DNA from 3 places in the Janthinobacterium sp. GW823-FHT01H08 genome. Region 3 is predicted to be linked to each of the others. Evidence: predicted binding sites of a transcription regulator. Region 3 holds the regulator's gene; each other region holds the start of a gene.
What was found. The regulator sigma-54, encoded in region 3, starts transcription at its own class of promoters, with help from an activator protein. The targets are predictions, from matches to a motif close to TGGCANGNAANCTGCTTT.
Positions count from the first base shown of each region.

Region 1: a site for sigma-54 is predicted at 1,036-1,053, ahead of AC3RCG_RS04550 (TorF family putative porin). Genes of this name have one in related genera too.
Region 2: a site for sigma-54 is predicted at 997-1,014, ahead of AC3RCG_RS10020 (PEP-CTERM sorting domain-containing protein). Genes of this name have one in related genera too.

Region 1 is NZ_CM179504.1:1,021,427-1,023,689, forward strand. Features, by position in the region: gene AC3RCG_RS04540 (YifB family Mg chelatase-like AAA ATPase) at 1-489, opposite strand, end outside; gene AC3RCG_RS04545 (accessory factor UbiK family protein) at 609-863, opposite strand; gene AC3RCG_RS04550 (TorF family putative porin) at 1,134-1,901, shown strand; gene AC3RCG_RS04555 (P-II family nitrogen regulator) at 1,913-2,251, shown strand; gene AC3RCG_RS04560 (ammonium transporter) at 2,263-2,263, shown strand, end outside.
Region 2 is NZ_CM179504.1:2,234,422-2,236,684, forward strand. Features, by position in the region: gene AC3RCG_RS10010 (tetratricopeptide repeat protein) at 1-296, shown strand, start outside; gene AC3RCG_RS10015 (LOG family protein) at 308-853, shown strand; gene AC3RCG_RS10020 (PEP-CTERM sorting domain-containing protein) at 1,202-1,795, shown strand; gene AC3RCG_RS10025 (YgjP-like metallopeptidase domain-containing protein) at 1,957-2,263, opposite strand, start outside.
Region 3 is NZ_CM179504.1:816,402-818,664, reverse strand. Features, by position in the region: gene AC3RCG_RS03640 (enoyl-CoA hydratase/isomerase family protein) at 1-28, opposite strand, end outside; gene hpf (ribosome hibernation-promoting factor, HPF/YfiA family) at 160-519, opposite strand; gene AC3RCG_RS03630 (RNA polymerase factor sigma-54) at 589-2,067, opposite strand; gene lptB (LPS export ABC transporter ATP-binding protein) at 2,072-2,263, opposite strand, start outside.

The sequences.
Region 1 (2,263 bases), 210 kb from region 3:
GCTGTGGGCGGGATAGATGCAGGCATCGCTGACGAGCGCCGCCTCGTCCGCATTCGCCTGCGGCAGGATGAAGGCGCGTGGCGCACCCGCCGGGCTGCGCTGCATGGCAAAGGTCATGGCCAGGGCGCCGCGGATGGGCCGCAACTGGCCAGAGAGCGACAGTTCGCCCGCGAATTCGTAGTGATGTAATTGGTCGCCCGGCAACTGGCCCGAGGCGGCCAGGATACCCAAGGCAATAGGCAGGTCGAAGCGCCCCGATTCCTTGGGCAAGTCCGCCGGCGCCAGGTTGGCCGTGATGCGCCGCGCCGGCATCTCAAAGCCGCAGTTTTGCAGCGCGGCACGGACGCGGTCGCGCGATTCCTTCACTTCCGTATCCGGCAGGCCGACTATCGTAAATGAAGGCAAACCGTTGGCAAGGTGGACTTCGACACTTACCTCGGGCGCTTCCATGCCGGCCAGGGCGCGGCTTTTCAGGACGGCCAGACTCATCAGACTCCCCTGTGGCGCGGGCGCGGGCAGTCTCAGTCTAGCGCGTGAAACGCCGTCAGGCTTGAGCTATGCCAGCAAGGCCGTCAATAACGTGGTCTGGCTGGCGTCACCTTACAACCTTACACCTTGGCCTTGGGCTCGTTCAGACGCGTTTCCAGTTCGATCAGGCGCAATTCCAGTGCGTCGAGCTTGGCGCGGGTCTTGGCCAGCACTTGCGCCTGAATATCGAATTCCTCGCGCGTGACGAGATCGAGGCGGGCGAAGCCCTGGGTCATCATCGATTTCACGTTTTTCTCGATATCCTTGGCCGGCGAGTTCTCGATGGCCTGGTGGATCTTGCCTTGCAAGTCGTTAAAGAAGGTATTCATGTCCATGTTCAGTCCTTTTATGGTGCGGCATGTGCATCGCACCATTGCGGTGCACAGCGGTGTTAATCTGGTGCGAAAATAGGCAAATCCACAACGCTTCAGCAGCGTATTTCCGCATGCCCAGCGGCTTGCAGGGTATGTATGGCCGGAAACGCACCTGTCAAGGTGGCAAGAGAGCTGGCACGTATTCTGCTAAAGAAGGTATGAACGCTTTGTGATCTCCAGCCAAGATTTTAAACCTCAACCGCTTTAAAAGTTCAATAAAAGGGAATCGCCATGAAGAATCTGTCCAAGAACATGACTTTAGCTGCAGCGTTGACGCTGGCCATGACCGCCTTGTGCGGCAGCGCCATGGCCCAGGATGCAGTGGCGGCGCCTGCTGCGGCCGAAGCCGTACCTGATAACGTGGTGAGCTACAACGTGGCGCTGACCAGCGACTACCGCTACCGTGGCGTGTCGCAAAGTCGTCTCGACCCTGCCATCAGCGGCGGCGCCGACTATACCCACAACCCGACGGGTTTGTACGTGGGGACCTGGCTGTCGAGCATCAAATGGATCAAGGACGGCGGCGGCGATACCAACCTGGAATGGGATATCTACGGTGGCAAACGTGGCGAGATCAGCAAGGATTTCACCTACGATGTGGGCGGCCTGTACTACTTCTATCCCTCGAATGGGCTGAGCACCAACGCGAACACCTTCGAACTGTACGGCCAGCTCGGCTATGGCCCGGCCTACATCAAGTACTCGCATTCGACCAGTAATCTGTTCGGCGTGCCTGACAGCAAGAACAGCGGCTACCTCGATGTGGGTGCCAACGTCGATGTGCACGATGGCTACATGCTGAACCTGCATGCCGGACGCCAGAAGGTCGCGCACAACGATTCCCTCAGCTATAACGATTACAAGATCGGCGTGACCAAGGATTTCGGCGTGGTGACCGTGGCTCTGGCCGCCGTCAAGGCCAACATCACGTCGCTGGCACCGAATGGCAAGAATCTGGCGAAATCCGGTCTCGTGCTGACCGTATCCAAAACCTTTTAAGCGAGACTGCCATGAAAATGATTACTGCAATCATTAAGCCGTTCAAACTGGACGAAGTACGCGAAGCCTTGTCGGCTATCAATGTGCAAGGCATTACCGTCACCGAAGTCAAAGGTTTCGGCCGCCAGAAAGGCCATACGGAACTCTACCGTGGCGCCGAGTATGTCGTTGATTTTTTGCCAAAAACCAAGATTGAAGCAGCCGTCGATGACGCCATTGTCGACCAGGCCATCGAAGCGATCGAAGGCGCCGCGCGTACCGGTAAAATCGGCGACGGCAAGATTTTCGTCTACAACCTGGAACAAGTCATCCGCATCCGTACCGGTGAAACCGGCAACGAAGCGCTCTAAGGGGAATATTGA
Region 2 (2,263 bases), 1.4 Mb from region 3:
ATATCGCGTTTGGGATTTATCATACGGAAATTATCGACAAGGTCGGCGTCATGATAGGGGGGCTGACCTATGGCGCCAACAAGGAAGACGGCTACCAGCACTTCAAGACGGCGCTGGCCCTGACGCCGTATTCGGCGCTCGCGCACAGCGAATATGCGCGCGCATTGAATATGCTCGATGGAAAGAAAAAGCTGGCGGAAGCGCTGGCCTTGTATGAAAAGGCGGCCGAGTGCGTGGCACTGGACGCCAAGGAACGCCTCGAAGTCGAGGCGGCGATCGATGAATTGAAAGGGTAGGGACGACTGTGATCAAGGCTTTATGTGTGTACTGTGGCGCCAACGCGGGCGTCTCGCCGGACTATGCCGTGGCGGCGCGCGAACTGGCGCGCGTGCTGGTGGCGGAAAATATTTCGCTCGTGTATGGCGGCGGAAAAGTGGGCCTGATGGGCGTGATCGCCGATGAAGTGCTGCGCCTGGGCGGCGAGGTAACGGGCGTGATTCCCACCCAGCTGGTGGAACGCGAAGTGGGCCACATGGGCTTGACGCGCCAGTTCATCGTGAAGGACATGCATGAGCGCAAGGCGATGATGGCCAGCCTGTCCGATGCCTTCATCGCCATGCCCGGCGGTTATGGCACCCTGGAAGAACTGTTCGAGATGCTCACGTGGGCCCAGCTGGGCTTGCATGCCAAGCCCATCGGCCTGCTCAATGTCGACCGTTTCTATGATGGCTTGATTGCTTTCGTGCAAAACGGCAAGGAGCAGGGTTTCATCCGTCCGCAGCACGCGGCGTTCCTCAATGCCGACGCCGATCCTGCAGCGCTGGTGCAGCGCCTGAAGGAGTGCGCGCCGTAATGCCGTTTTCGCCTGGCGGTGCGTATGCCGCCAGGCAACTATTTTCCCTGCCGCTTGCAAGGGCCATGCAGTACGCACTGCATGGCTTTTTTATTTCCGCATGGGAAAATTGATCGGGCCTGATGAGTTAATTAATAAAAATATGGCAAAAAAATTGCAGTGATAGCATGTTTTTTTGAAAATGAAGATGATTTTTAAGCATGGCTGTGGTCTACTGGCATGGTTCAAAGTTAGGAATATCGGACACCGACGAGCGTTGTACAGACTCCCAAAAAAAGGTGCCGGTCCATTTCAAGTTGCCACAACCACGCTACTTCATCATCTCGAAAGGATGCTATTTTGAAACCTATGACCCTCTTGCGAGCGACCGCTGTCGCCGCCATTCTGGCCAGCGCTGGCGGCGCCCACGCACAAACCACCATCATCGGCTTCGATCCGCTGGAACAACCCGGCTACTTCGGTTCCGTGTTCAAGTCCTACTCCGAAGGCGGCTACAACTTCGACAGCAGTTTCGGGCTGCTGAGCTCGGCACACCAGAATAGCCTCGCCTACGCCGGTTCGGCCGGTCTCGGTGCGACGCTCCTGTCGACGACGACCCTGAGCCGTGCCGATGGCGGCGCTTTCTCGCTGAGCTCGATCAGCCTGGCCGACTTCGTGAGCTTGCCCGGTTCCTTTGACGTGACCTTCGTCGGCCACCAGGTGGGCGGCGGCACGGTGAGCCAGACCTTCACCCTCGGCGGCGGCCACACCTTCGCCGACTACACGTTTACGGGTTTCAGCAATCTGTTGTCGGCAACGTGGAAGGAAGGCGCCTTGCATACCTTCCAGGTCGACAATATCGCCGCCAGCGTGAGCGCCGTGCCGGAACCGGCCACCTACGGCATGCTGCTGGGCGGTTTGGGCTTGCTGGGCTTCATGCTTCGCCGCAAGAACGCCGCCTGAGCCTGAGCATGGTGCCGGCCATGCCGGCGCGCCTGTAAAAAAGCCGCCCGTTTTACCGGGCGGCCATGCTGACTAGCCAGCGCACTCGAACAATGCCGCCCAGTGTATGCCGGGCGGCATTTTCACGTGGACTTCATGCGCAGACCGTCATGCGCAGCAGTTCATGACCACAGGCGCTGGCCTGACAGGTCGAGCTGGGTCAGGTACAGGCGCACGTCGAATTCGTACTGGTGGTACTGCGGTTCCATATATGTGCACAGCTTGTAGAAGGCCTTGTCGTGCTGCTTTTCCTTGACGTGCGCCAGTTCGTGCACGGCGATCATGCGCAGGAATTCCAGCGGCACTTCCTTGAACATGGTCGCCACGCGGATTTCATGTTTGGCCTTGAGCTTGCCGCCCTGCACGCGCGAGATCGAGGTATGCAAGCCCAGCGCATGCTGGATCACATGGATCTTGCTGTCGAACGCC
Region 3 (2,263 bases):
GGATGGAAATCTGGACGAGGTCGCTCATGGCAGGCAGGAAAGAAGTGAAAGTGCAAACATTCTAGCGCCTGCGCGGCGAACATTGCGTTTCGCTGGACGCAAAAAAGGGCGCAATGTGCGCCCTTAGTTGATCACAGCCGGTTGAAAGTCGCGGGCCGCTTAGGCGGGGGCGAATTCTTCTTCCGAACTGTCTGGCAGATGCTTGATCGCCTCTTTACCGTGCCCTTGCACTTTGGTTTTGTATTTCATCACTTGCCTATCGAGCTTGTCGATCAGGGTATCGATCGCGGCATACAGGTCGTGCGCCAGGCTTTCCACATAGACAGTTTTGCCACTCAGACGCAGGTTGACTTCGGCCTTTTGACGTTTTTCTTTCTCTTTGAGGTTATCCACGGTCAGAATCACGGCGATATCGATAACTTGATCGAAATGACGTTTCACGCGCTCCAGCTTCGTTTGTACGTATTCACGGATGGCTGGTGTCACTTCGAGATGATGTCCGCTGATGGTGAGATTCATACACACTCCTAAAGATGATCGGGTTCGTGCGGTCCATCGTATCCGGCCCGCAGAGGAACCGAAAAAAACTTACAAACACTTACGCAGGCTCACTGGCGGAATTTTTAACGCTTCCCGGTATTTGGCAACAGTACGTCGCGCAATCACCATGCCTTGTTCCCCCAGCATGTCCGCAATCTTACTGTCGGATAAAGGATTTTTAGGGTCTTCTGCTCCTGTCAGTTGCACGATCAATGCCCGTATCGCCGTCGATGACGCTTCGCCCCCCGCTTCGGTGGCGACGTGGCTACCAAAGAAATATTTCAACTCGAACATGCCGTGCGGGGTCAGCATGTACTTTTGAGTTGTTACCCGCGAGATAGTACTCTCGTGTAAACCCAGTGTATCAGCTATTTCACGGAGCACAAGGGGGCGCATGGCAACGGCCCCATGCGAGAAAAAGTTCTTTTGTCTTTCTACTATCGCCTGCGCCACGCGCAGAATCGTGTCGAAGCGCTGGCGCATATTCTTGATCAGCCACTTGGCTTCCTGCAACTGTGCACCCATGGCGCCCTCGCCCTTGCCCTGCTTGAGCAAGTTGGCGTACATGGCGTTGACGCGCAGGCGCGGCATGACGTCGTTGTTCAGGGTCACTTGCCAGCCATTGCGCGCGCGCTTGACGACGACGTCGGGCACCACGTAATCGGACACGTCCGCAGCGAACACGGCGCCCGGATGCGGGTTGCACTGGCGAATTACCGTCTGCGCTTCACGCAAGTCTTCATCGTCGCAATCGAGGGCTTTTTTCAGCTTGTTGAAATCGCGCTGGGCAAACCAGGCCAGGTGCTTTTCCACGATGACGAGGGCCATGCGCCGCGTCACCATGGCAATGTGCGGCAAGCGCTTGATTTGCAGCGCCAGGCATTCGGACGCATTGCGCGCGCCCACGCCGGGCGGATCGAAACTTTGCAGCAGCGACAAGGCCGTGCGCATCTCGTCGGCATCGATTTCCAGCTCTTCCGGCAGACGCGCCAGGATGTCGTCGAGCGACTCTTCCAGGTAGCCATTGTCGTCGAGCGCGTCGATGATCAGCTCGACCAGCGCGCGGTCGCGCAATTCGAGCACCGTCACGCGCATCTGCTCCATCAGGTGTTCGCGCAGGGTGCAGTGATGGGCCTCCAGTTGCGGGCGGGAATCTTCGTCGTCGGGCGCCTTGCCCCGGCTCGCTTCGCTCCAGTCGCTGTCGCCGCCATCCGCGGCGGCCGGGCCCTCGCCCGCCTCGCCGTCAAAGGTTTCCGCTTCGGCCGGCGCCGCGGGCGCCTCCTGGCCTGGCGGCTGGGGCGGCGCTTCGGCCGGCGCGGCCGTGGAGCTCAAGGCCCCGTCGGACAGCAGGCGCAGCGAACGGTCGAGCGGATCGTCGAGGCGCTCGAGCAAGGGATTGTCCGTCAACAGTTGCTCGAGTTCCTGGTGCAATTCCAGAGTAGACAATTGCAACAGGCGTATCGATTGCTGCAACTGCGGCGTCAGTGCCAAATGCTGCGAAGTGCGCAGCTGCAATGATTGTTTCATTGGCTTACATGCGGAAGTGTTCGCCCAGATAGACCCGGCGTACCGACTCGTTCGCGATGATGTCGTCGGGGCGCCCCGACGCCAGTACCGAGCCCTGGTTGATGATGTAGGCACGGTCGCAAATACCCAGCGTCTCGCGCACATTATGATCGGTGATCAGCACGCCGATATTGCGCTCCTTCAAGAAGCGCACGAT